DNA from 2 places in the Mesorhizobium sp. M0621 genome. Region 2 is predicted to be linked to the other one. Evidence: riboswitches for the same ligand, from Rfam matches in the RefSeq annotation. Region 2 holds a riboswitch; the other holds the start of a gene.
What was found. Region 2 has a riboswitch for thiamine pyrophosphate ahead of NKI38_RS15555 (YkoF family thiamine/hydroxymethylpyrimidine-binding protein). Riboswitches for the same ligand answer to the same signal wherever they lie in the genome.
Positions count from the first base shown of each region.

Region 1: linked by a shared signal. The riboswitch ahead of thiB (thiamine ABC transporter substrate binding subunit) and the one ahead of NKI38_RS15555 (YkoF family thiamine/hydroxymethylpyrimidine-binding protein) in region 2 are both predicted to bind thiamine pyrophosphate.

Region 1 is NZ_JAMYQF010000001.1:111,057-126,340, forward strand. It holds gene NKI38_RS00605 (ABC-F family ATP-binding cassette domain-containing protein) at 1-703, opposite strand, end outside; gene NKI38_RS00610 (thiamine diphosphokinase) at 705-1,349, opposite strand; TPP riboswitch at 1,437-1,550, shown strand; gene thiB (thiamine ABC transporter substrate binding subunit) at 1,594-2,592, shown strand; gene thiP (thiamine/thiamine pyrophosphate ABC transporter permease) at 2,722-4,341, shown strand; gene thiQ (thiamine ABC transporter ATP-binding protein) at 4,334-5,116, shown strand; gene NKI38_RS00630 (M48 family metalloprotease) at 5,377-6,846, shown strand; gene NKI38_RS00635 (RNA polymerase factor sigma-32) at 6,887-7,750, opposite strand; gene NKI38_RS00640 (amino acid ABC transporter substrate-binding protein) at 8,081-8,854, shown strand; gene NKI38_RS00645 (amino acid ABC transporter permease) at 8,992-9,672, shown strand; gene NKI38_RS00650 (amino acid ABC transporter ATP-binding protein) at 9,669-10,448, shown strand; gene NKI38_RS00655 (CarD family transcriptional regulator) at 10,517-11,098, opposite strand; gene fdxA (ferredoxin FdxA) at 11,466-11,804, opposite strand; gene NKI38_RS00665 (RNA-binding S4 domain-containing protein) at 12,041-12,427, opposite strand; gene NKI38_RS00670 (helicase-related protein) at 12,443-15,284, opposite strand, start outside.
Region 2 is NZ_JAMYQF010000019.1:32,840-48,123, reverse strand. It holds gene NKI38_RS15585 (tetratricopeptide repeat protein) at 227-4,417, shown strand; gene NKI38_RS15580 (hypothetical protein) at 4,441-4,767, shown strand; gene NKI38_RS15575 (hypothetical protein) at 4,834-5,220, shown strand; gene NKI38_RS15570 (ABC transporter substrate-binding protein) at 5,326-6,348, opposite strand; gene NKI38_RS15565 (ABC transporter ATP-binding protein) at 6,341-7,108, opposite strand; gene NKI38_RS15560 (ABC transporter permease) at 7,105-7,857, opposite strand; gene NKI38_RS15555 (YkoF family thiamine/hydroxymethylpyrimidine-binding protein) at 7,959-8,567, opposite strand; TPP riboswitch at 8,558-8,671, opposite strand; gene NKI38_RS15550 (hypothetical protein) at 8,890-9,225, shown strand; gene msrA (peptide-methionine (S)-S-oxide reductase MsrA) at 9,469-9,987, opposite strand; gene NKI38_RS15540 (glycosyltransferase family 39 protein) at 10,137-11,681, opposite strand; gene NKI38_RS15535 (hypothetical protein) at 11,877-12,584, shown strand; gene NKI38_RS15530 (hypothetical protein) at 12,758-13,081, opposite strand; gene NKI38_RS15525 (hypothetical protein) at 13,251-13,478, opposite strand; gene NKI38_RS15520 (hypothetical protein) at 13,480-13,698, opposite strand; gene NKI38_RS15515 (glycoside hydrolase family 108 protein) at 13,698-14,423, opposite strand; gene NKI38_RS15510 (hypothetical protein) at 14,574-15,284, opposite strand, start outside.

The DNA of each region.
Region 1 (15,284 bases), on a different contig from region 2:
AGCGCAGCCAGTGCTCTTCGCGCACGATCTGGCGGCCAAGCTTGTGCTGCTCGCGCTCTTCGTCTTCCAGCACCAGGTCACGCCATTCCTCGAAATGGCCAAAGCCCTTGTCCAGCGTGCGGGTCTGGCCGCGATCGAGCCAGACGGTGGCGCGCGATACGCGCTCGAGGAAGCGGCGGTCGTGCGAGATGACGATCAGCGCCGACGAGGTGCGGATGAGTTCTTCTTCCAGCCATTCGATCACCGAGAGGTCGAGATGGTTGGTCGGCTCATCGAGCAGGAGGATGTCGGGTTCGGGCGCCATGACACGGGCAAGGGCCGCGCGCCTCGCCTCGCCGCCGGACAGATCGTTCGGCCGCTCCTCGCCCGAGAGGCCGAGATGCTCCATCAGATAGCTGGCGCGGTAGGGATCGTCGGCGGGGCCTAGTCCGGCCTCGACATAGGCGCGGACACTGGCAAAACCCTCCATGTCGGGCATCTGCGGCAGATAGCGGACGGTCGCCGAAGGCTGGCGGAACACCTCGCCGTCCTGCGGCTCGATCAGGCCGGCGGCGATCTTCAGCAGCGTCGACTTGCCCGACCCATTGCGGCCGACCAGCGCGATCTTGTCGCCGGCGGAAGCCGTCAAGGCGGCGCCATCGAGCAGCGGCGTGCCGCCGAAGGTCAGTTTTATCCCGTCGAGGTTGAGAAGAGGCGGCGCCATGTCAGCTTTCAGGTAAGGGATAGGGATGAGCGAGCAGCATCGCGCGGCCGTGGCCGAGCTCGATTTCGAGGCGACCCTTGACCTCGTTGGAAATGGTCAGCGACGAGCCGAACGCCACCTTGACGCGGTTCAGCGGCCATTTGGCGCCAGTTACGGTCAAGCCGGCGAGCTCGGAAAAACCGAGCACCGAAAACAGCGTGCCGTCGGCGTAGTCGAAGCCAGCCTTGCCGTGGAGCAGGGGAACGCCCTCCTGCGCGCCGCTGGTCAAAAGCACATCAGTGCCGGCCTCGGCCAGCCGCAGGGCAAGCGCCAGATGCAGGAAAGCGTGGTCGGCGCGCTTGCCGCCGAAGGCGCCGGCGAGCACCAGGCTGGTCGCGCCGAGTTCCAGTGCGGCGGCGATGGCCAGTTCGCCATCAGTCTGGTCCTTTTCCGCCGGAAAGGTCCGGCGCGGCACGGCAGCGAGATCGTCCGGCAGATTGGCCGGCACCGAATCGAAATCACCCACCCACAGTTCCGGGACAAGGCTGAGCAGCCGCGCATGGCCGATGCCGGCGTCGGCGGCGATGACGCGGGAGCCCTCGACCTGGCGGTCGAGCCGTGGCGTGCGGATGAGATCGCCGCCAAGCAGGATGGTGAATGTGCTCATATCGTGTGGCCCTTACCAGCCCGGCACGGGAAACGGAAGGCGGCAAACTCCCACTTGCGTGGGGGATCGGCCGGGCCTATGTGTCGAAACGCTCTAACGGGGTGCCGGACGCGATCTTCGCGGACGGCTGAGAGGCAGTCTCGCCAACCCGCTGAACCTGATCCGGTTTGTACCGGCGGAGGGATTAGACGTTTCGGACAGTCCGACGCCTCAATTCCTTTCAATTCGAACAAAGGAGGCGCCGATGCGCACGCTTTTATACGCTCTTGTCTCAGCCATGACCGTGGTCTTGTCCGGGCCGGTCTTGGCCAAGGACAAGCTCACCGTCTACACCTATGAAAGCTTCACCGCCGACTGGGGTCCGGGTCCCGTGGTGAAGAAGGAATTCGAGGCCGAATGCGGCTGCGATGTCGAGTTCGTCTCGGTCGCCGATGGCGTCGCGCTGCTCAACCGCGTCAAGCTGGAAGGCGCATCGACCAAGGCCGATATCGTGCTCGGCCTCGACACCAATCTCACCGCGGATGCCAAGGCGTCAGGCCTGTTCGCACCGCATGGCGCGGTGACGGATGTCACTGTGCCGGGCGGCTGGAGCGACGACACTTTCGTGCCGTTCGACTATGGTTATTTCGCTGTCGTCTACGACACCGAGAAGCTGAAGACGCCGCCGAAGAGCCTGAAAGAACTGGTCGAAGGCAGCGCCGACGACAAGATCGTCATCCAGGATCCGCGCACCTCGACGCCGGGCCTCGGCCTGCTGTTGTGGGTGAAGTCGGTCTATGGCGACAAGGCGCCGGAAGCCTGGGCCAAGCTCAAGGCCAAGGTGCTGACCGTGACGCCGGGCTGGAGTGAGGCCTACGGCCTGTTCACCAAGGGCGAGGCGCCGATGGTGCTCTCCTACACGACGTCGCCGGCCTACCACATGGTTGCGGAGAAGACAGAGCGCTATCAGGCGGCGTCCTTTGAGGAGGGCGAGTATCTGCAGATCGAGGTCGCCGGCATAACCACGACTGGGGCGAAAAACCCGCTGGCGGAGAAGTTCATGGCCTTCATGACCGGACCGAAGTTCCAGGATGCCATCCCCGAGACCAACTGGATGTTCCCAGCCGGGAAGACCGACAAGCCGCTCAACCCGGCCTTCGACAAACTGGTCAAGCCGACCAAGACCTTGCTGTTCAGCCCCGAGGAAGTCGCCGCCAACCGCAAGGCCTGGGTGGATGAATGGCTGGCGGTGATGAGCAAGTAATTTGGTCCAATGATCGAAAGATGAGTGCTCTACGGCGCCCCCCTCTGTCCTGCCGGACATCTCCCCCACAAGGAGGGGGGCGCGAAGGAACGCGGCCTTCGCTAAGAACCTCAAGTCAGGTGGTCCACCGTGCAACGCGCGTCTGACCCCCGCATCACCGCTGGCACCCTCGCGCTCGCTGCAATAGCCCTGCTGATCGGCGGCGCGTTTGCCGGCCTGCTTTTCGAAGGCGCCCACGATCTTTCGGGCGCCTGGGCAGCCTTCGATCCCTATCTGCTTCGCGTCATTCGCTTCACGCTCTGGCAGGCGGTGCTGTCGACGCTGCTTTCGGTCGGGCCGGCGCTGCTCGTGGCGCGGGCGCTGTCGCGGCATCCGCGCTTCTTCGGCCGCAGCTTCATCCTGCAGCTGTTCGCCGTCCCGCTAGCGCTGCCGGCCATCGTCGCGGCCCTCGGCATCCTGGCGCTTTATGGCCGCGCCGGCTATTTCGCCGACGTGCTCACGGTGATCGGCGGCGGAAGCTGGCCGGGCATCTATGGCCTATCCGGCATTCTCGTCGCCCATGTGTTCTTCAACCTGCCGCTGGCGACGAGGCTGTTCCTCGAGGCGCTGCAGACCATTCCATCCGACCAATGGCGTCTGGCGAGCCAACTCGGCATGGCGGCACGGCCGGCGTTCCGGCTGATCGAATGGCCAACGCTGCGTGCGGCATTGCCGGGTGTCGCCGGGCTTGTCTTCATGCTCTGCATCACATCCTTCACGATCGTGCTGACGCTCGGCGGCGGGCCGGCCGCGACGACACTGGAGGTCGGCATCTACCAGGCGCTGCGTTTCGATTTCGATCCCGCGCGGGCGGTGACGCTGACGCTGCTGCAGATCGCCTTGACCTTTATCATGGTGCTGGCACTGACGCGGCTGGGCGCCAATGTGGTCGGCGACACCAACCTGCCGATCGCGCAGCGCCGCTATCTCTCGGTCAACGGAAGCGAGACCTGGCTGAACGCCATGCTCATCGTCCTGGCGCTGCTGTTCGTCGTCGGGCCGATGGCGGCGACGGTGACGGCCGGGTTGGGTGCCGATCTCGGCCGGCTGGCCGGTGAGGCCACTGTCCGACAGGCGACGCTGACCAGTGCGGTGCTCGCCTTCCTGTCTGCACTGCTCTCGGTGGTACTGTCGCTGGCGCTGACCGTGGCGCGCCGGGCGCTGGCGCTGAACCGCCGGGCCGGGCCTCGGACAATGCTCGAACATGCCACGGATACAGGCGCCGGCTTTGTCCTCGTCGTGCCGCCGATCGTCGTCGGCGCCGGCTGGTTCCTGTTGCTGCGCCATGTCGGCGATGTCTTCGCCATCGCCCCGGTCATGGTCGTCACCGTCAATGCGGTGATGGCGATGCCGTTCGCCCTGCGCGCCGTCCGTCCCGCCTACGATGCGGCCAGCGAGCGTCACGAACGGCTCTGCGCACAGCTCGGCATTGCGGGCTGGAACCGGTTGATGCTGGTCGACTGGCCGTCGCTGCGGCGGCCGCTCGCCACGGCCTTCGCTTTCGCCATGGCGCTGTCGCTCGGCGATCTCGGTGTCATTGCCTTGTTCGGCAGTGATTCCGTGCAGACATTGCCCTACCTTCTCCTGGCGCGGATGGGCAGCTACCGCACCCAGGACGCCGCCGGCCTGGCACTACTGCTAGGCCTCGTCTGCCTCGCTCTGATCGTGACGGCGCACTGGTTGGGAAGGGAGAAGGTCCGTGATGCGTGACGGGGCGGCCAGCAAGCTTGAGAAGGGCGCGCCGGTGCGGCTGGACAAGGTGTCGTTCAGCTACGGCGAGGCGCCGCTCGTCTTCGACGTCGAGTTTGCCACGGCGAAAATCACCGCCATCATGGGCCCGAGCGGTTCGGGCAAGTCGACGCTGCTCAATCTGGTCGCCGGCTTCGAGACGCCACAGTCGGGCCGCGTGCTGATCGGCGGCGTCGACGTCAGCGCCGAGCCGGCCTCGGTGCGGCCGGTGTCGATGGTGTTCCAGGAGAACAATCTCTTCGCGCATCTCTCCGTCGAGCAGAATGTCGGGCTCGGCCGCTCGCCATCCTTGCGGCTGACCGAGGCGGACCGCGCCGCGATCGCCGAGGCGCTTGCGCGCACCGGTCTTGGGGGCAAGGAAAAGCGCCTGCCGCGAGAACTTTCCGGCGGGGAACGCCAGCGCGTCGCCCTGGCCCGCGTTCTGGTGCGCGATCGGCCAGTGCTGCTGCTCGACGAACCCTTCGCGTCGCTCGGCCCCGCTCTGCGCGACGACATGCTGGATATGGTCGCCGCCGTTCATGCCGAGCGGGGCATGACGGTGCTGTTCGTCACCCACCAGCCGGAAGACGCCCGCCGTATCGGCGAGCACATGGTGTTTCTCGACGATGGGTTGGTCGCCGCAACGGGCAAGGCGGATGATTTCTTCACCGGGACTGGTCCGGAAGCATTCCGGCGCTATATCGGCGCGAGTGCCGGGGGTGCCGTATCACGAGATGTTGCCCGGAAGCGGACATAATTTACGGTCAAACCGGCTCCAGGCGATGCGGCGTTTGCTTGCCATGGCTGGAGGAGTGTGGCTAGGTCCGCCCTACTGGTCCGGCACAGGCCGTGATTTGCCTGCAGTATCCGCCGCCTGCCCCGAGGGACATGCAACGGATACTGCAGCAGTTTGAGATATAGCGCATGACACATTTCGAAGATCGCCCCCGATTTTCGTGATCATGCGCCGGGACCCGAAAGGAAGCCGTTCTGACGATCGGCGCTAACACATTACGAATGAAACCGCTGGCGCGCTTTCTTGCGCTGGCCGGCTTTGCCGTGGCGCTGGCGAGTTGCCAGATGTTCACGCCGCCGGCGGTTCAGGAATCCGGCTTCCAGCCTTCCGACAAGCCGATCACGGTCGACAATGTCGGCGCCAACAACAAACTCGCCGAACTGGCCAAGGCGCAGCATCCGCGCATCCTGGCGACCTATGGCGGCGAATATTCCGATCCCAAGCTCGAGCGCATGGTTGCCAAGGTGGTCGGCAATCTGACGGTGGTGTCCGCCAACCCGACGCAGACCTATCGCATCACCATCCTGAATTCGCCCAACGTCAACGCCTTCGCGCTGCCGGGCGGCTATCTCTACATCACCCGCGGCCTGCTGGCGCTGGCCAATGATTCGGCAGAGCTTGCCGCTGTCATCGCCCATGAAATGGGCCACGTCACCGCCAATCACGGCCTGCAGCGCCAGCAGCTGGAGGCCGAGGAGGGTTTGGCGACGAAGGTGGTTTCCGATGTGCTGGGCGACAGCCCGACCGCCAAGGCGGCGCTGATCCGCGGCAAGCTGAGGCTGGCGCAATTCTCGCGCAACCAAGAGCTGGAAGCGGATGCCATCGGCATCAAATCGATCGGCGAAGCCGGCTACGATCCTTTCGCCGCCGGCCGTTTCCTGCAGTCGATGTCGGCCTACACGGATTTTCGCTCGATCAGCGGCGCCACCGACGCCAGTCTCGACTTCCTGGCCACGCACCCCAATACGCCGCAGCGCATCGATCTGGCGCAGCGCCATGCCCGCCAGTTCGGCGCGCCGGGCGTCGGCACGCGCGACCGCGATTCCTTCCTCGCCGGCGTAGACGGCCTGCTCTATGGCGACACGCCCGAGGAAGGCTATGTGCGCGGCGAAACCTTCCTGCATCCGGGCCTCGGCCTCTCCTTCTCGGTGCCACAGGGCTTCATCATCGACAATTCGGCGGCCGCGGTGACGGCAACCGGCCCCGGTGACATGGCGATCCGCTTCGACGGCGTCTCGATCGACAAGAACCGCGCGCTGACTGACTATATCCGTAGCGGCTGGGTGGCCGGTCTCGACGACAGCAGCGTCAAGCAGGAGACGATCAACGGCAACGAGGCGGCGACCGCGCATGCCGGCGCCGAAGGCTGGCAGTTCGACATTGCCGTGATCCGTGCCGGTGGCCAGGTCTACAGGCTGCTGACCGCGGCACCTTCGGCCAGCACTACGCTGGACGCGGTCGCGCGTTCGGTCAGCGGATCGTTCCGTATTTTGAGTGCTGCCGAAAAGGCGGCTCTGAAGCCGCTGCATATCCGCGTCGTCACCGTCCAGCCGGGGCAAACGATGGGTTCGCTTTCTGCTCAGATGGTTGGCGTCGACCGTAAGCTCGACCTGTTCCGCGTGCTCAACGCGCTGTCGCCGGGTGCCGCGGTTTCGGCCGGCGACAAGGTCAAGATCGTCACCGACAAATAAGAGCCTGCCGCGAAGTCATTCGCCGGATGTCTGTGGCGGGTCAGGCGGCGGTCGCCATGAACTCCGGGTTCTGCTTTACCAACGCGACCTTGAGCTTTTCCATGGCGCGGGCCTCGATCTGGCGGACACGTTCCTTGGAAATGCCGAGCGTCTCGCCGAGCGCTTCGAGCGTCGCGCCCTCGTCGTTTAGCCGGCGTTCCTCGATGATCCGCAGTTCCCGTGCGTTGAGCGCGCGAAGCGCCTCTCTCAGCCAGAGAGAGCGGCGGGCGACATCGATCTTGTCGCCGACGATCTCGTCGGGCAATGGATCATCCGAGACTAGGAAATCCATGCGCTCGGTCGAACCCGCATCGTCGGCTACCGGCATGTTGAGTGAGGAGTCAGGTGCCGACAGCCGCGAATCCATCATCGCCACATCGGCTTCGGAGACGCCGAGTGCCTCCGACACTTGGCGATAGAGCGTTGCGTTGGACAGCGGCTCGGCGCCATTCGCCAGCCGCGCGCGCAGGCGTCGCAGGTTGAAAAACAGAGCCTTCTGCGCCGAACTGGTGCCGCCGCGCACGATCGACCAGTTGCGCAGTATGTAGTCCTGCATCGAGGCGCGGATCCACCACGTCGCATAGGTCGAAAACCGCACCTCGCGCTCCGGCTCGAAACGAGCAGCGGCTTCAAGCAGGCCGACATGGCCCTCCTGGACCAGATCGCCGAGCGGCAGGCCGTAGTGGCGGAATTTGGAGGCCATGGAAATGACCAGCCGCATATGGGCGACGGTGATGCTGTGCAATGCGTTCTGGTCATTGTCCTCTTTCCAGAGCAATGCCAGCCGATGTTCCTCGTCACGTTCGAGGTAGGGAGCCCTCATTGCCGCGCGGACCATGACCCGTCCTGCCGTGTCTTCCATCATGAGGCGCTCCCTGGCTCAGGCGATGCGGATGACCTTGCAAACTTGGCTGGCGCCCAGGTTGAAATGGCGGCGTCGTGCCCTAGAACAGCCAGAACGTGCGGTGTGCGGGAATGGTTCCCTGGTTGCTGCCAGGCGAATCGTATGGCTTGAACGATGTCTGCACGGACCGGTAACGGCCTCGAGTGCCGCCAAGAAATGCCATTTAGAGAATCTGATTTCAGAAACGCGCTATTTTTGAAATCACGTTCCTTATTTTTTCCGGTTGTATCTGCCAGTTTCCAGCGCTCACAACACGCCGGGATATCCGGCCAAGGACGGGATCACAGAAAAATGAAATGGCTCAAGTCGCTCATTATCGCCGGAACGCTGCAGGCTCTGGCCGTCACCGCGGGCCATGCCGGTGCCAATCTCGACCAGATCAAGCATGCCGGGGTGATCAAGGTGGGTACGGAAGGCACCTATGCGCCATTCACTTATCACGACACTTCCGGCGCGCTGGTCGGCTTCGATGTCGAGATCGCCAAGGCGATCGGCGACAAGCTCGGTGTCGAGGTGGAGTTCCTCGAAGGCAAGTGGGATGGGTTGATCGCCGGTCTCGACGCCAATCGGTATGACGCCGTCATAAACGAAGTCGGTATCACCGACGCCCGCAAGGCAAAGTACGATTTCTCCGATCCCTACATCGCCTCCAAGGCGGTTCTGATCGTGCGCGGCGACAACACCGACATCAAAACCTTCGCCGATCTCAAGGGCAAGAAGGCGGCACAGTCACTGACCTCGAATTTCGGCAAGCTGGCCGAGACGAACGGCGCCGAACTTGTCGGCACCGATGGCTTCGACCAGTCGATCCAGCTGCTTTTGACCGGCCGTGCCGACGCCACCATCAATGACAGCCTGTCATTCCTTGACTTCAAGAAGCACAAGCCCGACGCCAATGTGAAGATCGCCGCGCAAGAGGAAAACGCCGACTATTCCGGCGTCATCGTGCGTAAGGGCGATCCGGAACTGGTTGCGGCCATCAACAAGGCGCTGGCCGACATCAAGGCCGACGGCACCTATCAGAAGATCGCCGACACCTATTTCGGCCAGGACGTTTCGAAGTAATCTTGTGAGGTGGGTCGATCTCCGGCCCATGAGACATATCAAGCGGCGAGCCGTCTTTGACGGCCCGCCGCTTTTGTCGTGATATGCCGACTGCGTTCGCGCCTTGATGAAGCCGCCTCGACCATTGGAGAGCTTACGTGCCGCACTGGCTGCAACTGATGCTGGAGTCACTGCCTTCGCTGTTGTGGGCGGCTCTGATCTTCACGGTGCCGCTGACGCTGTTGTCCTTCGTCCTCGGATTGACCGTCGGCCTTGGTGCAGCACTTGGCCGACTATTCGGGCCGAAACCGCTGGTCGCGCTTGTGCGCTTTTATGTCTGGATATTTCGCGGCACGCCGCTCCTGGTTCAGCTGTTCCTGATCTTTTACGGCCTGCCGTCGGTCGGCATCCTGCTCGATGCCTTCACGGCTGCGTTGATCGGCTTCACGCTCAACATCGGCGCCTACACGTCGGAAATCATCCGCGCGGCGATAGGCTCGGTGCCGAAGGGCCAGTGGGAGGCCGCCTATTCGATCGGCATGACCTGGAGCCAGGCGATGCGGCGCACGATTCTCCCACAAGCCGGCCGGGTCGCGGTGCCGCCGCTCTCCAACACCTTCATCTCGCTGGTCAAGGACACGTCGCTGGCGGCCGCGATCACCGTGCCGGAAATGTTCCAGGCGGCGCAGCGCATCGTCGCCACCACCTATGAGCCGCTGATCCTGTATGTCGAGGCGGCGATGCTCTATCTGGCGATGAGTTCGGTGCTCTCGGCCTTGCAGACCCGGCTGGAAATCCGGCTCAACCGCTATGGTGGCTTCCTGGAGGCGCGCTCATGATCGGCCTCACCAACATCGAGAAACGCTTCGGCGACAATCTTGTGCTGAAGGGCGTGACGGTCACCATCGCCGAAGGCAGCGTCACGGCGCTGGTCGGCCCTTCGGGCGGCGGAAAAAGCACTCTTCTGCGCTGTATCAACCTCTTGGAGATCCCGACCTCGGGCACGGTGCGCATCGGCGACGAGACGCTCGAATTCCACCCCGGCGGCAGGGTTCCTGCCAGGGATATCCAGCGCCTGCGGCTGCAGACCGGCATGGTGTTCCAGAACTTCCAGCTGTTTCCGCACCGCACCGCGATCGAGAATGTCATGGAAGGGCTGGTGACGGTGCTGAAATGGCCGCCGGAGAGGGCACGCGAGCGAGCGCTCGCCCTGCTGGAGAAGGTCGGCATGGTGCACAAGGCCGATGCCTGGCCGGCGACGCTGTCGGGTGGCCAGCAGCAGCGCGTGGCGATCGCCCGGGCGCTGGCGCCGTCGCCGAAAGTGCTGCTCTGCGACGAGCCGACGTCGGCGCTTGACCCCGAACTGGCGCAAGAGGTGGTCGACGTGCTCGGCAAGCTCGCCAGCGAAGGCACGACCATGGTGATGGCGACGCATGATCTGCGCCTCGCCTCCAAGATAGCTCAGGAAGTGGTGTTCCTCGATGCCGGCGTCATCGTCGAGAAGGGGCCGGCCGCAGTGCTGTTCGGCAATCCGGAGCACCAGCGGACCAGGCGGTTCATTGCGACGCTGAAGCAGGAGGCGGCGAAGGAAGCTGGCGGCGAAGGATCGCTGTAGTTTCACCATCCCAAAAGCAAAAAACCCGGCGCAAGGCCGGGTTTTTCATGAATTCAAAGGCGGAAAGCTCAGGCGGCTTCTTCCTGCTCGGCTTCCTCATTGTCGGCCTTGGCGCCACGCTTAGGGCCCTTGTTGAGGTTGACCTCGATCAGGCGCACGGCCTCGGTTTCCGACATGCGGTTGACGGCCGCGATCTCGCGAGCCATGCGGTCGAGTGCCGCCTCGTAGAGCTGGCGTTCGGAATAGGACTGCTCCGGCTGGTTGTCGGCGCGATAGAGGTCGCGCACAACTTCCGAGATCGAGATCAGGTCGCCGGAATTGATCTTCGCATCATATTCCTGGGCGCGGCGCGACCACATGGTGCGCTTGACGCGGGCGCGGCCCTGCACGACCTTCAGCGCGCGCTCGACATAATCTTCTTCCGACAGCTTGCGCATGCCGATGGAGGTCGCCTTGGCGACCGGCACCTTCAGGCGCATCTTGTCCTTCGAGAAGTCGATGACGAACAGTTCCAGCTTGTGTCCAGCGACTTCCTGCTCGTCGATCGAGACGATCTGGCCGACGCCGTGTGCCGGATAGACGATGTACTCGCCGGTCTTGAAACCGTGACGCGCAGCGGTGGACTTCTTCTGCGGGGTGATCGTAGCCATTACGCCCTGAACTCCTTGTTGTGGTGCCGGCGTCCTGCCGGTCCGAACTCGCGCGATCGGGAAAGCCGATCGTTAGCCGCACAACAGATGAACCCGTCGGAAAAGCCGGACCGGCAAACCGCAACATTGCGACCGCCTGGCCCAGATCGCTCTGGTCCGAATGGGATTTTCACCTTTCAGTGATTTGGGGCGTCTGCGCCATAAATCGACGTTGTGTCACCGGCATGTTTTGTTGATGTAACACAAAAAGTCGGAAGAATCAAGGTTTTGCTGCATAAGCGAAGGCCGCAGGCCAGCGCCGCCTGTCAAGGCGGTTAATGTGACGTGCCTCTTACCCCATGTAATACCGGCCTTTGCGGCCGTGTTGTCAATCGCCTTCGCCGGGCTCGGCCGAGAAGTATTTCTCGAACTTGCCGGCCTCGCCGTCGAAAGATTTGGCGTCTGCCGGAGGCTCCTTCTTGGCGGTGATGTTGGGCCATTTATCGGCGTATTCGGTGTTGATCTGCAGCCATTTGTCGAGGCCGGGCTCGGTGTCGGGCTTGATCGCATCGGCCGGGCATTCCGGCTCGCAGACGCCGCAGTCGATGCACTCGTCGGGATGGATGACGAGCATGTTTTCGCCTTCGTAGAAACAGTCAACCGGACAGACCTCGATGCAGTCCATGTATTTGCATTTGATGCAATTGTCGGTCACGACATAGGTCATCGGTCGGCTCCGGGACGTCCCATTTTTGTTGGGCTTTTTCCGTCAGGTAACGCCTTTATCGGCTGCTTGCAAGGGTAGCCATTGCGAGCGGTGCCGGTGTTTCCGGAATGGAATTCCAGACGGCAGGCCCGGCGGAAGTCGGTCATGCCCTGCCGAGTGTCTTGTTTGCCGGGGTCGGGTTTTGTTTTGCGTGTGTCGTTGCCTCAAAACCGCTGCGTGTTTATGGACGCCACGCATCAATCTTCGCCGAGCAAGTGGTCGGTCTGGCGGCGTTCCTTCTTGGTCGGGCGGCCGCTGCCGGCCTCGCGCAGCCCCGGAAGCGCATCGGCAGGGGCTTCGCCCTTCGGCGCGGGTGGTGGCGACATATCCTCGTACAGCGTGCGGGCCTCCTCGGCCGGGCCACGCCGCACCCCGGTGCCGAGCACCTTCCAGACGAAGATGCGCCGCTCGAGCGTGATGGTCAGCACGTCGCCGGGCTTGATCAGATCGGAGGCCTGCGCTGCTTTGTCGCGATTGATGCGAACCCGACCGGCGACCACCAGTTTCGCCGCCAGCGAGCGTGATTTCACAGCGCGCGAGAAGAACAGCCATTTGTCGATACGCTGGCGGCCCTCGACGACCATCGAAGCGAGCCGGGTCTACTTCTTCAGCTGGTCGCGCAAAGCGGCGAGCTTGGCAAAGGGCGAGTCCGGATCGAAGCGCACTGGGCGCTCCTCGCGCGGCTTCGGCTGGAAAGCCGGCTTGCCGCCTTGCGCACCACCCTTGCCATCCGGCCTGCCGCCCTTCCAGTCGGGCCGGCCTTCGCGGCGGTCGGGACGCTCGCCTTGCGGCCGGCCGTCACGCCGCTGTTCGCCTTCGGCCTGCGGCTTGGGCTTGAACTTCGAGCGGTCGAAGCGCGGTTTGCCGGCACCGTCGCGTCGGCCCTCATGGGCCGGACGTTCTCCGGGAGCAGCCGCGGCCGGTGCGCCGGCGGCATCCGCAGGCGCATCGCTTCGGCCGCGCGCTTGTCCGTTGCGTGGGCGATTGTTCCTGCGGTTGTCGTCGCGGTTGCGCGGGCGCTGTTCGAAACGACCCTGACGCCACAACAGGATGGGTTTTGGCGCTTCGGCTTCCGGGGCGGGTTCGCTGCTGGCGGCTGCTTCAGCCGCCGCTGCAGGTTCGTTCGGCGCGGCGTCCGTTGCGGGCGCGGCACCTGGCGTCAGCTCGGCCGGTGCGGTTTCAATCTCGGCAGCTTCAGCCTCCGCCTGCGGTTCAACCGGCGCAGGTTCGGCGGCCTCTGCGACAATCTCGGCTACCGGCGCTTCGTCCTGCGCGGTTTCGACCGGAGTGTCCGCCTGTTCTGCCACATCGGGTACAGCAGGTTCTGCCGCGGCGTCCGCGATGATTTCGGCAGGACTTTCGGCCGGCGTTTCCGAAACGGCCACTGCGTCCGATGCCGGCTCCGAACCTTCGACCGCTGCCTCCGCGGCTGCGTCGGTTGCCGCGGCTTCTGCCGCTTTGGCCTGTTCGGCACGTGCCGCCTCTTCCGCCGCCAGCTTGGCAGCGGCAGCTTCGCGCGCGGCATTGTCCTGTGCTTCGAGCCGCGCCTTCACTTCGGCCGGCGGCTTCGGCTCGGCGCGGTAGCCCAAGCCTTTCAGGATTTCTTCCATGTCGTCCGCGGTGGCGCCGAGGATCGACATCATCGGCGGCGTCACCATGAAGGACTGGCCGTCATAGGCGCCGTCAGGGCGCTGGCCGAGGCCGGGCTTCCAGTTGGTCGCCGGGCGGATCAGGTCGGCCAGCCGTTCCAGGATGTCGATGCGCACGGCGCGGCGGCCGAGATTGCGGTAGCCGGCGAGCTTGTAGAAGGTCTTGTCGAAGGTCGGATCGATGACCACCGAGGTGCGGCCGGAAGCGAGCGCGTGGACCACATCGCCAAAGCCGGGCTTGTCCTTGCCGTCGTTCTTCAGCGCCCACAGAAGGGTCACCAGTCCGGCGGGCGCCGGCTTGATCAGCGCCGGCACGAAGACATGGTAGGCGCCGAAGCGCACGCCAAGCCGGCGAAGGGCGGCGCGGCCTTCCTGGTCGAGCGACTTCATTTCCTCGGCGATGTCGCGGCGGTTGATGAGGCCGAAATTCTCGACCAGCTGGAAGGCGATGCCGCGGCCGATGCCGGAAATCTGATCGGCGTTCTTCAGGTCGACCAGCGGCTTCAGCAGTGATTCGATCTGGAAATTGACGAAACGCTCGGCCCGCGCGGCGACCTTGTCACGTGCCGGGCCAGTCAGCTGTTCGTCGGCCAGCAACACCAGGCGCGGCTTCAGCGCGTCTTCGCCGGAAACCAGCGTGCCGATCGGCGCGCCGATCCAGCGCAGCGTGCCGTCCGAGCCAAGCGCGATGTCGCCATTGGCCGAGGCGCCAAAGCGTTCGGCGCGCGCCTCGAACTCGGCGGCCAGCGCCTTCTGGGCGGCCGGGCGCACGGCCTTGGCGTCTTCGCCGCCGACCGTCTGGTCGGCGGTGAAGCGGAACCCTTGCAACTCGCCGACATGGTGGCCTTCGACAAGGACGGTTCCGGTAGGACTAATTTCGGCTTCAGGCATGGTATTTTCTCTAAGGCGCCGCATGAGGACGGAAGTCCTGCGGTCTACGAAGCGTTTCGTCAACCGCTCATGCAGCGCATCCGACAATCTGTCTTCGATTTCGCGCGTCTTTTCCTGCCAGTGTGCCTGATCGGCCAGCCAACCGGGCCGGTTCGACACGAATGTCCAGGTGCGGATCTGGGCAATGCGATGCGACAGCGTGTCGATGTCGCCCTCGGTGGTGTCGGCGCGGCGCACCTGCTCGGCCATGTAATTCTCGTCGACATGGCCATGCCGTGCAAGGTCCGTGTAGATCGAAGCAACGAGGTCTGCATGCTGGGCCGGCGCGATCCTGCGGTAATCGGGCAGCGCGCAGGCCTCCCACAGCAGCGCCACGCGTTTGGCATTGGTGGCAAGCGCGCGGATGTCTTCATCGCGCGACAGATATTCAAGCGCCTGCGCGTCGACCGCAGGCAGCGCACGCGTCAGCCCTTCGACCGGGGCATTGGTTTCGATCGAGCGCTTCAGCGCATCAAGGCTGGCGAAGTCGAAACGCGCGGTTCGCCATTGCAGTACCTTCACGGGATCGAAATCATGGCCTTCGATCTTCTTGACCAGTTCCTCGTCCAACGGGTCGACCTGGCCGGTGACGCCAAAGGTGCCGTCGCGCAGATGCCGACCGGCGCGGCCGGCGATCTGGCCAAGCTCGGCCGCCGTCAGGTTGCGATACTGATAACCATCGAATTTGCGGTTCTGGGCGAAAGCGACGTGATCGAGATCGAGGTTGAGGCCCATGCCGATGGCGTCGGTGGCAATGAGATAGTCAACATCGCCCGACTGGAACAGCGCCACCTGGGCGTTGCGGGTGCGCGGTGAGAGTGCGCCGAGCACGACGGCGGCGCCGCCTTGCTGGCGGCGGATC
Region 2 (15,284 bases):
AATGATCCGTCAGGGGAACCTTTGCATGCAACCATTGCCGGGCAGTTAATCAACAAGATCAGATCGGCATTAAACGCACAACGTCCCAAACGCATGCAAGCCGAAGGCACTGCGGTGCAGATTGGCTCTGCTCCATTGCAATTTATGCTTGCATTCTAGAACAAATAAGGAACAATGCGCGATTGCCGCTGAAGCGGACCAGGGTTTTCGGGGGAGGACCAGCGAGATGACGAGCAAAGGTGCGCGGCAGGTTGCCGCTGCGGTCGGGTCGTGCTTGCTGGTGAGGGTTTTGCGCCCGGGTTGGCTGGCTGGGCTTGCGCTCATTCTCGCTCTGAACGCTGTCGCGCTCGCCGCCGGCAAGGACTATGCCGTCTGCTTCAGCGACCGCAAGATCGCTGCCGACCAGCTCATCGCCGCCTGCACGCCGATTGCCGAGGACAACACGGAACCGTCGCGGAACCGTGTTATCGCCTATTTCCATCGCGGCCTCGCCTGGGACGACAAGCACGACTACGACCGATCGATCGCCGACTACAGCGAGGCGATCACATTTGATGCCAGAGAGGCCTCGGCCTACTTCAATCGCGGGGCTGCTTGGTACAACAAGGGGGAAGACGACCGCGCCATCGCTGACTTCAACGTCACCATCAGCCTCAAGTCCGGCTCCAGCGATGCCTACTACAGCCGTGGCCTGGCCTTCTTTCGCAAAGGCAAGGCCGACGCGGCCATTATCGATTTCGAGCAGGCACTCACGGTCGATCCGCGAAACCACAAGGCGCACAACAGTCTCGGCGCCACCTGGCAACGCAAGGGCGACCATGACAGGGCTATCGCCGAATATGACGAGGCGATCCGCCTCGATCCACAAGACACCACAGTGTATGTCAACAGAGGCATCGCCCACGCTTCCAAGGGCGGCTATGACCTTGCGATGGCTGATTTCGACCATGCCATCAGCCTCGATCCGGAAAGCGTCGACGCCTATGCCAATCGAAGCGCAGCCTGGATTGGCAAGAGCGACTGGCCGCGCGCGCTTGCCGATGCGAGCAGGGCGGTTGAGATCGCCCCCGACAGTGCGGATGGCTACTACAACAGAGCCGTCGCCTGGACGAATACAGGCGACAATGATCGCGCCATAGCTGATTTCGATAGGGTGATCGACCTCAATGCGAAGGACGCCGCCGCCTATTTCGGCCGTGCGCTGGCGCTGACGCGCAAGGGCGATCTGGACCGCGCAGCCGCCGACTGCCGAAAAGCGACCAAACTTGACCCGAAATGGGCTGACGCCTGCAACGAGCAGATAATGGGCGGCGAAGCTCCGCCTGGGGAGGAAGCGATGGCCATTCCGCGGCAGGACAATTCCGCCGCCATTGCCTGGAATCTGCAGCAGGGGTTGGACCAGCAGATACAAGGGAATGTCGGGGCCGCCATAGACTCGTTCAGCTTTGTAATCCGGCTCGATCCCTACAATGCCGACGCCTATTACGATCGCGCCCTGGCCAGCGCGTCTGTAGGAGATTATGTGATTGCTGCCGCCGACTGCAGGCAGGCGATCAAGCTCGATCCGAAACGGACAGGTACTTGCAATGAACAGGTCGCAGACGAAGTCCAGCCCGCCGCATCCGCTGCAGGGGAAGAGATCGGGGATTCTGGCGCCGCCAAAATCCTGGTCGAGCGCGGCATGGTGCGGCTGTCCAAGTATGGCATCGAGGGCGCTATTCTCGATTTCGACAGCGCTATCAGCCTCGATCCGGACAATGCCGATGCCTATTTCAGCCGGGGTCGCGCCAAGACGCTGAAGGGAGATCTGGCCGGGGCGGCGGCGGATTGCCGGCACGCCATCGAACTCGACCCGGAGCGGACGGGAAATTGTCGCGAACATGATGCGAACGTCGAAGGCAAGTCGCCCGCGCCTGCGGATGCGCCAGAACCCCAAGCCGCCGTTTCCGACATGGCGGCCACAGAAGACACGCTGGCAGCCAAGGCCCTGGAGTCTACCGACCCGCGCGCCCTGGAAGCGATCCTGGGCGGTGACGCCTTCCTGGATATGGGCAAATACGACCAGGCAATCGGCGCGTATGACGAGGCGATCACGCTCGATCCGAACAATCGGTTCGCCCATTTCGGCCGCGGCAAAGCCTGGGCTGCCAAGCGCGCCTACCAGCAGGCGATCGCCGACTTCGACAAGGTTATCCGCATAGCCCCCAATATGGCGTCGGCGCATTCTCGCCGCGGCCTCGCCAAAGTCACCTCAGGCGATACCGATGGCGCTCTCGCCGACTGCGACCGGGCTTCAACACTCGATCCAAAGGTGCGCGACGCTTACTTCTGCAAAGGCATGGCCTGGCACGCCAAGGGTGACCCGGCGCGCGCGGTCGCTGCCTATTCGGTAGCCATCGAGATCGATCCGAAAGACGACGCCAGCTACTATGGGCGCGGCATGGCGCGAGCCGACAGGAGGGACTATGACGAGGCTATCGCCGACTTCGGCCACGCAATCAAGCTCGACCCCGACAACGCGGACTACCTCGTCAGCCGTAAGGCGGCGTTGGCGGCGTTGGGACGGGACGACGCGGTTGGCACCAAACCTGCCACTCCGCGGAACGCCGGCAATAGCGCCAAGTCCGGCGGCAAGCGTTCCGCCGTCAGGATGGCGGAACTCATCCAGGCGACAGACCCGCGCGTTCTTGCCGCGGTACAGCACGGCGACAGTCTGTCGAATGCGGGCAAGTATGACCAGGCAGTCGGCGCGTATGGCAAGGCGATCGCGCTCGACCCCGACAGCCCCCTCGCCTATTTTGGCCGTGGCAATGCTTGGTCCGCCAAGCGAGCGTATGACCGGGCGATTGCCGACTATGATCAGGTGATCCGGCTCGTACCGGACCTGCTCTCTGCCCATGTTCGCCGGGGCATGGCCAAGGCCACGTCCGAGGATGCCGAAGGTGCTCTCCTCGATTGCGGCCGGGCCGCCATGGTCGATCCGAAACTTCTGGATGCCTATTTCTGCATAGGCATGGCCTGGCACGTCAAGGGCGACGCCGGGCGAGCGATCACAGCCTACTCGGCGGCAATCGAAATCGATCCGAGGGATGCTCCCAGCTATTATGGACGTGGCATAGAAAGAGCCGACAGCAAGGACTACAGCGACGCTATTGCCGACTTCGACCAGGCGATAGGACTCAATCCGGGCAACCGCGATTATGCGGTCGCCCGCAAGGCGGCGGTGACTGCGTTAAAGAAAGGGGCCGCCGCGCCTAATGCTGTCGGCTCTGATCCCAAGAACCTCAAGGCTTTCATGGATCGCGGCGATGCGTTCTACACGAAGCGCAAATACGATCGCGCGATTGCCGAGTACAGCCGCGCGATCGCGCTCGATCCAAGAAAGGCGGCCGCCTATGTCGGGCGAGGACTGTCGCGCGCCGAGAAGGGCGACTACGATGGTGCTATCGATGACTACGGCAAGGTGATCGAACTCTATCCGACCTATTTCGACGCTTACCTCGGCCGCGCCATCGCCTTGGGCAAGAAGAACGAATTGGATCGTGCCATCGCCGACTACAACCGCGCGGTCGAAATCGAACCTGGCTACGCACCTGCCTATTTCGGGCGCGGCAGCACCTGGTTCGCCAAGGGCGACTACGATCAGGCCATCGCCGACTACGACCAGGCACTCAAGCTCGACCCAAAGCTGGCCATTGCCCGCAAAGGCCGCAAGGCTGCGGCAGCGGCGAACGCCTCAAAGACATCAGGCGAAGCCGCTGGCCAGGCTGGCGAGGGGGCGATCAAGCCAAGTAGCGCTTCGCCGGCTGCGCAGGCGTTCAGCAAGGGCTGGACGCTGCACGAGAGGGACGACTATGACGGCGCCATAGCGCTTTATGACAAGGCGATTGCGCTCTTTCCCGCATTCCACGACGCCTATCTGGCCCGAGCAATGGTCTGGGAGGCCAAGAGCGACTACGCTCATGCCGTCGCCGATTACAGTCAGGCAATCACGCTCAATCCGAATTTTGCCGATACTTACTACGACCGTGGTCAGAACCGCGGTTTCCAAAGAGATTACGACGGAGCGCTTGCTGACTACGGAAAGGCCATCAGTCTCAATACCAAGGACGCAAGGGTCTATGCCCATCGAGGCCTTATATTGATGGGCAGGCATGAGGACGTCGCAGCGTTACGTGATTTCGAAAGGGCGCTCAGCCTCGATGGGAAGAACCCCTTTGCCTATTTGGGCCGGGGCGTGATTCGGATCGGCAAGGCGAATTATGACGAGGCCATCGCCGATTTGAGCCAGACGATAAAGCTCAAACCGGATTTCGCCGCCGCCTACAAAGTGCGGAGCAGGGCGTGGGACGCCAAGGGGAACCACAAGCGCGCCGAGGCCGACCGCAAGAAGGCGCGGAGCCTCGGCGCGAACTAGACAGATTCAGGGAGGACCGGTGGATGGGACGTTGGAAAGGCTCTGGCGTGGCGGCGGTCGCCGCTTTGGCGTTTGTCGCGGTAAAGGTATTGCCCTGGGCGCTCGGCTTTGCCGGCGGCAAATATCTTTACCAGACGGTGGCGGGCTCGCCCGATCCACAAATGCTGACCACAGCTCAGGTAAGCGAACAGATTGAGAGCAAAGGAAGCCAGATTTTCAAGGCAATCAAGCAGGAATTTCCAGACGACTACGACGTCGTCGTGGAAAAAATCACGGCCATGGCCAGACTTGGAAATGTCGATCAGGTGCGAAATACGAGCAGGATGGCTGTCGCCGATCTCAGGCGATGATACGCATCCCTGCTGTCCTCGGCTCCGGACGGCAATGCCGCCGAAGCGCTGCGTGCACAATCGGATATGCTCAACCATGTCATGGCGCGGGAAACCGCTGCCATCTGCAACAACTACCTTCGTGAAGGGCCGGATGCGCTCGGCACGCCGGACCAGGATTTCCTGATCGACATGGACAAGGTCGGCGCCACCCTGTTCCACGCTTTCGGCGCAGCGAAGAATGGCAGTCTGCCGGCCGCCGCTGCCAGCGACGGAGACTGGTCGCTGCTGGCCGACGCTTTCATCAACGCTGGCGGCACTCCCGCCGAGATGACTGCCATTGCCAATATGAGTCGGGAATTCGAAGGTCTCTGCCCAGCTGTAGCAAAACTCTACGCAGCCGCCCTGTCGCTGCAGGGTGAACCCGGGCGACACATCAAAACCACCCTGCTCTATGAGATCGTCCGGAATTGAATTGGTCGGATCTGCTGATCTGTGGGCCTGACGTAGAGCCGCAGCACCTCGTGAGCTCTTTGGTTGGCCAGCCATTTCCTCGAAGGCGAAGAGCCGATTGGCTCCCTACCCCAAGGTTGAATTGCTGAAATACTTCGCGAAATCAGGGCGTTGTGTCAGAACTTTGCCATCGGCATCGCGCAGGATTCCGGATGCGAAGAGATAGTCGCCGATCGCTTCCATCTTGGCCGGATCCATCGTCCCGATGGCGCCGCTTCGGCTGCGCAGATAATGGCCGTCGACCAGCATCTTCAGCGAAGCCTCGATCAGTGCCGGATTGGTCAGCGTGTCCTTGTTGGCGGCGACCAATAGGGCTGCCGCCTCATCGGGATGATCAACAGCGAACTGGTAGCCACGCCGCGTTGCCTGGACGAAGGCGGCGGCAGGTTTCGGATTTGCCTGGAGATAGGCTTCGCTCGAAGAGATCAGTGTCGTGTGCTCGTCAGGCACGCCGTAATCGGCATAGACGAAACTGCGCTGTTTGACGCCCTTGAGCTCGGCTTCGACACTCTCCCAGGTCGAGACTTCGAGCGTGAAATCGACCGAACCATTGGCCAGCGCCTCATAGGCTGAGGTGCCGAGCGTCACCGTCTCGAAATTGCCCTTGCCGCCGTCGTGGCGGATGATGGTGCCGATCAGTGCGTTCTCCCAGGCGCTGCCGAAGCCGCCATAAGTCAGGCCGTCAAGGTCCCTCGGGCTTTTGATCTCGCTGCGTGCCGCATTGAAAACCACGCGGCCGGTTTCGGATTGCACCACGGCATAGACGCCCTTCAAGTCGGCCCCAGCGGTTTTCTGGGTGAACAGGCTGATCGTGCCGTTGATGCCGAAATCGGCGACGCGGTTGGCTACCAGCGTGCCGGCGCCGGTATCGCTGTAAGGCAGGATCTCGACCTCGAGTCCAGCTTCGGAATAGAACCCCTTGTCGCGAGCGACGAACAGGCCGATGTGGTTGGTGTTGACCGTCCAGTCGAGGGCGACGGTGACTTTTTGCGCCGCCGATTGTGCCCAGGCTCGCCCCGATCCGGCAAAGAGCGGAAGGCCGGTAGCGAGGGTCATCAGCAAAGCCTGCCGGCGCGTCAAGTCAGTCATGGTCGTGTCCTTTAGATTGGTGCGGGTTGAGGATGGTGTCGAGTATCTCGGCCTCGAGCGCGCTTGCCTGCCGCGCGGCATCGCCGCCAAGGCTGCGCGGGCGCGGCAGCGGGACCTTGATTTCACGCACGATGCGGGCCGGGCGCGCCGACAGCACATAGATGCGGTCGGACAGGAATACGGCTTCGCGCACATCATGGGTGATCAGCAGCGCCGTCCAGCGGTGGTCTCGCCACATCCGCTCGAGCCAGCGCTGCATCGCGGTGCGCGTCAGTGCGTCGAGCGCGCCGAATGGCTCATCGAGCAAAAGCATGTCGCGCTCCTGCACAACTGTGCGCAGCAGGCCCGCGCGCTGGCGCATGCCGCCGGACAGCTGAGCGGGAAAATGTCGCTCGAAGCCGGCAAGCCCGAACTCGGCAAACAGCGGCGCAACACGTGCCCGCGCCGCCTTGCGCCCGATGCCTTGCACTTCGAGCCCGAGCGTCGTGTTGTCGAGGATGCGCCGCCACGGCATCAGCGCGTCGCGTTGCGGCATGAAGGCGAAATGCCTGCCGTGGTCATCGAGGGGCGCGCCGTCGAACAACATCTCGCCCTCGCCATGCTCGGTGCCGGTCAGAAGCTGGAACAGCGTCGACTTGCCGGCGCCCGAGGGCCCAAGGATCGAGACGAACTCACCAGCGCCGACACTCAGCGATATATCGGCCAGCACGTCGAGCCCACCGAACGCCTTGCGAACATGCCGCAGCTCGAGCCGGCTCATCGCCACGGCCCCTTCCCGGCGGTTTCGTTGCCGGCGTGCTCCCAAGGCATGGCAATGCGCTGCAACAGTACAGTCAACCCGAACAGGACAAGTGTAAGCGCTGCGCTGACGCCGACGGCGGCCAGCACCAAGTCGGGGCGGAAATTGTTCTTGGCGTTGAGCATATAGATGCCCAAGCCCTTCGCCGCACCCGCATATTCGGCGAAGATGGCGCCGACCACGGCATAGGTGATGGAGATCCTCAGGCCAGCAAAGAAGTAAGGCAGCGCCGAAGGCAGCCGTGCCAGCACGAAGACGCGCCAGCGCCCTGCCCCCATGGCGCGCAGCATCTGGCCGATCTCGGCCTCGGTCGACTCGTAACCTTCGACCAACGCCACCAGCATCGGAAAGAAGGTGACCAGCGACACCAGCATGATCTTGGGCGCCAGCCCGAAACCGAACCACAGCACCACAAGCGGCGCGATCGCCACCAGCGGCAATGTCTGGCTGACGATGAAGACGGGAAACAACGCGCGGCGCAGCGGCTGGAAGAAGTCGACCAGCATCGACAGCGCTAAGGCGGCACTGAGCGAACAGGCAAAGCCAAGCAGCGTGGCGCGGATTGTCGGAATGGCGTTGTCGACCAGCGCCTCGCGATTGAGCATCGCTTGCGCGAGGACGCGCGATGGCGCCGGCAGCATCGTCGGCTTGATGCCGGAATAGGTGGCATAAAGCTCCCAGGCCAGCAGGAGCAGTCCGACCGAGATCATCGCCGGTCCTGCCTTGACAAGAAGGCGCGCGATCGGGCGCGAAGCGACTGATGATGAGACCACGGCAGATAACCTTTGACGGCCGGAGAGCAGCGGCTGCTTCAAACAGCCGACGGGCTGTTGGCCGAGACCGTGACATCGAGGGTTACGTGGCCGGCACCCGGTCCAAAGCGGCAGAAGGCCTCGTCCAGCGCCGAAAAGATCGCGCCGGCATCACCGCGCAATTTGGTGCAGAAATGCTTGGAGCGCTCATAAACGCCCGACTGCTTGAGAAAATCGATGCAGCCGTAGATCTCGTCCATATGGTCGTCGGTGCCCATCACATAGAGCGAGAACTGCGCTGCCGCCGGCTGGCCGGTCGAAGCCGCGCCGCGCACCGCCGCGATGGCCGCATCCCTGCGCGGGCCGAGTGGCCCGACAGGTCCGCCAAGCGCATCGGAGCGGCAGATCGGATCGTCCGGCTCGCCCGGGCAGCCGCGTGAAATGGTAGCCGACAGCACGCAATGTTTGCCGCTGCGCGCCGCCGCCACGAAGAGGTCGCGCATGGCTGGAAACAGCACCTCGGGTGGCCCGACCAGCAGGGTCGAGATGTCGTCGGTCTCGATCCGGAGCTTGTCGCGGTAGGCATCGAGCGCGCCCAGCGCGCCAAGGATGACGCCGACGAAATCGTCGGCCATGGGATATAGGGAAATCTGTGCGCCTGAAAACATGGCCCGCCTCGCTCCGCTGGTATTACCCAGATCAGCTTTTAGGGTCTGTGGGCTTGCCGCCCCCGTCTCAGCCCCGACCGTACGGAGCACCCCTGTGGATGCGCGGGTTAAAGCACCAATCAAACCGAAGTGAAAGCCATTTTTTCAGCGCGCTGCACCAAAAGGCATTGCGCCAGACCTGATTCTTGGGTCGAAGCCGCTGATGTTTCTGGAGCCAAATTTTATCGGGAACCTTCACTGCCGCACCCGGTTGTCCCCATAGTCGCAAATGCGATCACCTTCGTAGAAACAAGCGACGAGTTCACAGAAATGGAGACAAACCATGTTCATGAAAATCCTCGCAGCTTCGGCTCTCACGATTGGTCTGGCCATGTCAGCCATGGCGCAAAGTGCCGGTAGCAACAACGCGAGTGGCGATGGCGCCGGAAGCGGGAAGTCGGTGACTGTGGAGCCGAACACCCCAGCTTCGCCGAATACGGTCAGGCCTGGTGCTGTCGACCTCGGCATAACCAACAGCACGACCGGCATGCCCGGCGACATGAATTCGAACGCAGATCGAAATTGCCCGGCCAGCCCGCAGGGCGCGCAGCCTGACGCCACCCACACCTCGCCGGGCACCTCTGTGCCGACGGTCAATGACAACCATTGCGGTAAGTAGGCCATTGCTGGCAACCGAGGAAGCCGCGAGCGTATGCTCTGCGGCTTCTTTTGGGCGTCAGCACAATCGGGCACTCCTCGACAACGCCAATATCATGGGCACTTTCGGACATCGGTGGAAGGCTCGACGGCTTCACCGAAGCGACCAGGCGCACTAACTGACTGAAAGGGGTTTGGGATGCGATGAAGCCGCTCGACGACCTTGTCGAGCGGCAATGCATGGCAGAACCGCCGGTCGTGAAGTCTATGAAACAGCCTTTTCGCGAACCGGCAGCTTCCAGCCCGGCCTGACGAAGTGGCAGGTGTAGCCGTTGGGGTATTTCTCCAGATAGTCCTGATGCTCAGGCTCGGCTTCCCAGAAGGGACCGGCCGGCGCGACTTCGGTGACGACCTTGCCCGGCCACAGGCCCGAGGCATCGACATCGGCGATAGTGTCCTCGGCGACGCGCTTTTGTTCGTCGCTGGTGTAGTAGATCGCCGAGCGATAGCTCATCCCGACATCGTTGCCCTGCCGGTTGCGGGTCGTCGGATCGTGGATCTGGAAAAAGCGCTCCAGCAGCGTGCGATAGCTTATGATGGCCGGATCGAAATTGATCTCGATGGCCTCGGCATGGGTGCCATGGTTGCGATAGGTGGCATTGGGCACGTCGCCGCCGCTGTAGCCGACACGGGTGGAGGTGACGCCGGGATAGCGCCGTATCAAATCCTGCATGCCCCAGAAGCAGCCGCCGGCAAGGACTGCGCGTTCGGTCGAAGTCGCCATATCACGTCTCCTCAAAAGCAATTCCGGGAAAATGTAGCGGTTTTCCCGGGAAAGCGCATAGCGCTTTCCCTTGAGAATTGCGCAAAAGCAAGTTGGATCCTCGCATAAATGGGTATTGTCACCTGCTTCGTCCAGCGGGCAGACCTGCTTCAGTTGCTCGGTCGGGCGAGGCTGTCGATCACACCCGGCAACTGCTTCACGCCGGGCGGAATGGCGGCAAAGCTGATCGCTACCGGCGGCGCCTTGAGCGACCAGTCGAAGAGAACGGTCTTGACCGGGATGTCGCCCAGCCACGACTGCAGCCAAGGTGGCACGCCGCGTCCGAGCCAGACCAGGAGTATACCGTGTTCACGCAGCCGCTGGCTCGTGATCCAGGGGGCCAACCGCATGTCGAGATCGGTGAAGATCGACGGCTTGTCATAGGCATTGAGGCCTGCCAGCAACGCGATACGGGTATCGCCGCCGACGATGTCGAGCCGACCGGGCACCGCCGCGTGCCAGACGGCCTCGGCCTCATCCGAGATCTGCTGGGCCGGCCAGCACACGGCATCCATGCGCCCGCGCAAATTGCAGCTCGTCCAGCGGATACAAGCATAGGCACCAGACATGCCGATGATACAGACGAACGCACAGATCGACAGCCGTCGCATCTCGACGGCGCCGAGCCGATGGCCCAGAGAGGCGAGCGCCACCACGCCAACAAGATTGTACATCGGCGCGCCCCATGCCTCGCCGGTGCCGGTGAACAGCGAGGCCAGCATGACGAGGGCCGCCGGACCAAGCCCCATCCACAAGAGATAGACAAGGATGCCGCGCCCGACGGGTTCTTGCGGCGGGGGCGAGCGCCGCAGCAGCCCTGATATCGCGAGCACCAGAACAAAGCCGCAGAGCCCGGCCATCTGGACGCCGATATAATAAAAGCGGGAGCGATGGGCCAGCACCCATTCATCGCGCCATGCGGCATAGGTCAGCGGCAGGAAATCGACGCGATAGAGTTCGACGGCCAGTGGCGCAGCGACAGCGATGAAAACCACAAGCCCGAGCCATGGCCAAGGCGTGGCGAGCCGGCTGCGTGCCCGAGTATCCGACAACAGCCAGATCGCCCCGAACAACAACAGCAGACCGGTGGAAAACTTGGTATAGAGCCCGACGCCCGATACCAGTCCCAGCGTCAGCCACCAGCCCGGCCCACCACCACGGCTGGCGCGCCACAGCAGCCAGCAGATAGCGGCCCAGAAGGGCATCTGCGCGTAGTCATGATTGAACTGCGGGGTCGGCCAGCCGAAGAAATAGAGCGACGGCATCAATAGCACGGCGGCCAGCGCGCGTGTTCTCCCGAGCATGTCGCGGGCCAGCAGATAGACGAAGATGAAGGTCGCCGAGACGACAAGCTGCGCGAGCAGATATTGCGGCCAGCGGAACGATCCGGTCAGAAGATGGCTGGTCTCGAGCAGCCAGCCGGGAAGCTGCGGATGCTTGTAGGTCAACTGCACCCATTCGCGGCCCCACATGAAGCCCTCGACGACATCACCGGGCGGTGAGACGTTGACGAGTGCGGGCACCACCGTCCAGCAGAATATCTGCATCAGGCACAAAATCGCCAGCAAATGCCAGGGATGACGGATTAGGCTGGACAAAACCGATGGGGAATCGACGCCGGCGGCAGGCAATCCCGCCGGCACCCAGTTGTCCATGGATCCATCTATCCCCGCCATGCGGCGCTTAAATCACATAGTCCTGTTTAACGAACAGCCCCAAACGTCGAAGCTTACGAAAAAGTATAGCTATGTGCCATTGCAGCACCAAGATCGGGCAGGAGTATCGGCGCTCCTCTCTCCAGGCACGACAGCGCTGCACGTCTGACCCCTGCCTGAAAAATCCGGATCCCAATGCGCCACCACCATGCCGTCATCCATTACCGTGCGCTCGACTTCTGGATGGCGCGCGCGGCCGTTCTCGTCATCATCTGCCTGCAGCTCCTGGTCATCAACAACCTCTCGTTCGGACCGCGCTGGCTGGCGCCGGCGCTGGAGGCCGCCCTGCTGCTGCCCTTGTCGGTGGCTACCGCCTGGACACAGGCCGCCACCCGAAAGGCGGTCGAGGATCACGAGTGGCACGCGATCGGCCAGTTTCGCGTCATGATCCGCAAGACCGCCCTGACCATGACCGCCATCATCAGCGTCATGAATTGCGGTTCGCTGGTCTTGCTGGTGCGTGCCTTGCTGGAGGGCCATGCCGGCAATAGCGGCACGACACTGTTGATCGACGCGCTCAACATCTGGGTCACCAACGTCATCGTCTTTGCCTTGTGGTTCTGGAGCACCGACCGCGGCGGCCCGCCGACCTGCGGCCTCGTCAAGCTCGCGCAGGCCGATTTCCTGTTTGCGCAGATGACGCTGAACGATCGTGAGCTTCGCGACTGGCTGCCCGGCTTCGTCGACTATTTCTTCCTCGCTTTCACCAATGCAACAGCGTTTTCGCCCACCGACACCTTGCCACTCTCCCAACGCGCCAAGCTGCTGATGATGGCCGAGGCCATGATCTCGCTGCTGACCATCGCGCTGGTCGCGGCACGGGCGGTCAACATCCTGGCTTGAGGCTTGCCAGGCCGAATCTTCGCTGCATCGCCGAAACGCAAAATAGCCCGCCTCGGCGTGAGCCGAGGCGGGCTAAAAAATGAGGACTATGCCGCGTCCGGCGGCTTTTCAGCGCGACTCTCCGGAATTCTGTTGAGCCGTCGCCAACAGACAACACCAGCGGGAGCCAGCCACTACTCCTCTGGCGCCGGCCGGAATCTCCGCACCACAAACTCGAACAGGACGTCCGAGATCCACATGGCACAGACGCCGATCAGGAAGGCCGCCGCCAGCGTGGTGGTGTCGTCGGCGGGATTGGGCATCGGCAGGCCGGTGATCCTGGCATAGGACACCGCCGGCAGCGTCAGATAAGCCGCGGCAAGCGCGCCGCAGATCGGCGAGGCCACCATTTCGCGCAACTTGTAGCGGTGCCGCGACAGCGCGCGCAGAACGCCACCGGCAAGACCGGCAGCAACGACCGGTCCCTTGACGCCGAGCAGATCGAAAAGATCGTGCATCACGGCCTCCACCCACAAAGCGTCTGGCCCTTTTCGTTGTGAGCCAGGATCGCCGCCACCGACGCATCGGAAAGGGTCGCCACCTCTGCCTTTGCAGGCCGGATGGGATGCCCGGCCGCGCAGAACGATCCACCTGATGTGGTGCAGCCGGCCAACAGGAGTGAGAGCGCTACGATTTTGACCATCTGCCCAGCCTCCCCCGGTTGTCGTCCGGCGTCCGCCCGGCGACGGCGTCGTCGATCTTTTGGGCTTCGGTGCGCGCCGCGGCGTCGGCGGCATCCTGCCTGGCCTTCTGGCTTGCCTTGCCCCTGGCGTAGGCCGTCCAGAGACCGGCGAGCGCGGCACCCGTTGCAAGGAGATACGGCCAGACCTGGCCAAGCAGTACGAGCGTTCCCATTTCATGTCTCCTTGGCGGGCGGCGCGACCATGCCGCGCGGTCCGTCACGCACTGCGTTGATGATGATCTTGGCAAGGGCGAGTGTGCCGCTGATCTGAAGCGCGGTGCGATCGGTGACGCCGAACGTCGTCCAGTCGAAACCGGCGAGCGCGCCGCCGCAGATGATGGCGATCAGCGTGTTGAGAAGATTGTGCAGCGTGTTGGTGTTGAACCATGTCATCAAAAGAGACTCCCGAAAAAACCGGTGACGTGATGCCAGAAGGCTGCGAGCGCTCCGGCAAAGAGGACGAGGATGCTGGCCGCTGCAGCCGTCTTGCCGCCGGATGGCGGCGCTGGCGGCACGGTCTGGACCGTCGGCGCCTCACTAGCGGGCGTTACGACCTTGGGCGGCTGGGGGACAGACGCCGGCGCGGCCACCGATGCCGCAGGACGCTGAGCCGACATCAGCAAGGCCTGAACCCGTACCGACCTGACGCGATCGGACCAGCCGCGCCCGAATGTCGCCCACGTCGGCAACCGTTTGAGAAACGCCAGCCGCGCATCGCAAAGCGCATCGATGACGACGCCGGCCGGTTTTGCCTTGACTGCTGCAAGGGTTGCCGGCCCGATCCGGCCGTCCTGGGCAACGCCAACCGCCGCCTGCAGGTATTTCGCCGCTCGGCCAGGCCCGCTGTTCACCGCGAAATCGAACACGGCATGGTCGACACCATCGGGCAGTTCGGCGCCGAGCACGGTGTCCCAATAGAACCGACGAAGGACCGTCGCCACCTGATCATCGCTGATCTTACGCAAATCCGCCTTCGTCGCGTCGGCCTTCACGTAGCGACGGAAATTGGCAAGCGTCACACCCTTCATGGTGGCGCCGCCCGGATCAGCCGGATTGTCCGACCAGAGCCCTTCAGATTTCAAAACGAGCGCAAGCGCCCGCGCGAAGTTGCGGTCCATGAGGTTCCCTTTCCGCCCTTCCGGGCAGTTGTTCACTTTCGGGTTGTGGTTGGCCGGACTGGTCTGCCTTGCCGCGGGTGGCATCAGACACAAGGGCCTATGTGCGGGGCATGAAACACCGATGAGCCACGCCGCGCCTCGGTCTTTGCATCAATTGCGTGGTCGGGCCATGGATCGAATCCGAACGCTGCCGTGAAAGCGCCCCAAGAGCAGCAGCCAGACCGACGTTTGAATAGCCAAGAACCCGACGAAAGGCTGACGTGCCTGGGCCAGTACGTTTTCCAGACTGTTGCGGTGCGCGTAGACACCGATCACGCTGCCAACGACGATCCAGAAGAAGAACCATGTGCCCTTGCTTTGCAGCGAGGCGCGATGCAGCGCCGCGAGCGCCAGCCCGTAGAGAAGCCCGAACACGATTACGACCGGAATGCCGCCCGTTGCCCACGCTTGCCCCCAGAAGGTGCCCGCCAAGCCATAGCTGGCCTGAGAGAAAATCTGCGTCTGAAGCACAGTGTTGAACCCAGTGCTGTCGAAACCGAAAGCCGACGGCTGAACGAGCAGCTGCGCCAAAGTATCGCGAACCATATTCCACCACGGATAGGTCGTGTTTGTTCTGATCAGGCCCTCTATATTTTCGTGTGTGCCAAAAGCTTCCCAGGACGCGATCAAAGCCATCGGTTCCGATCCGCCCGTCAGCATTGTTCCTATGGGTATGTCCCGCTTATAGGCCAGATAGAATGGCTTCATGAAGAAGACGATGGCGAGCGTTGCAAGCCCTATGCACCACATTCTCCAGTTGAGTGCAGCCCTCGTGATAGGCCATTCCCACATCGAAACAACAGCGAACGCCATTGCCAGAAT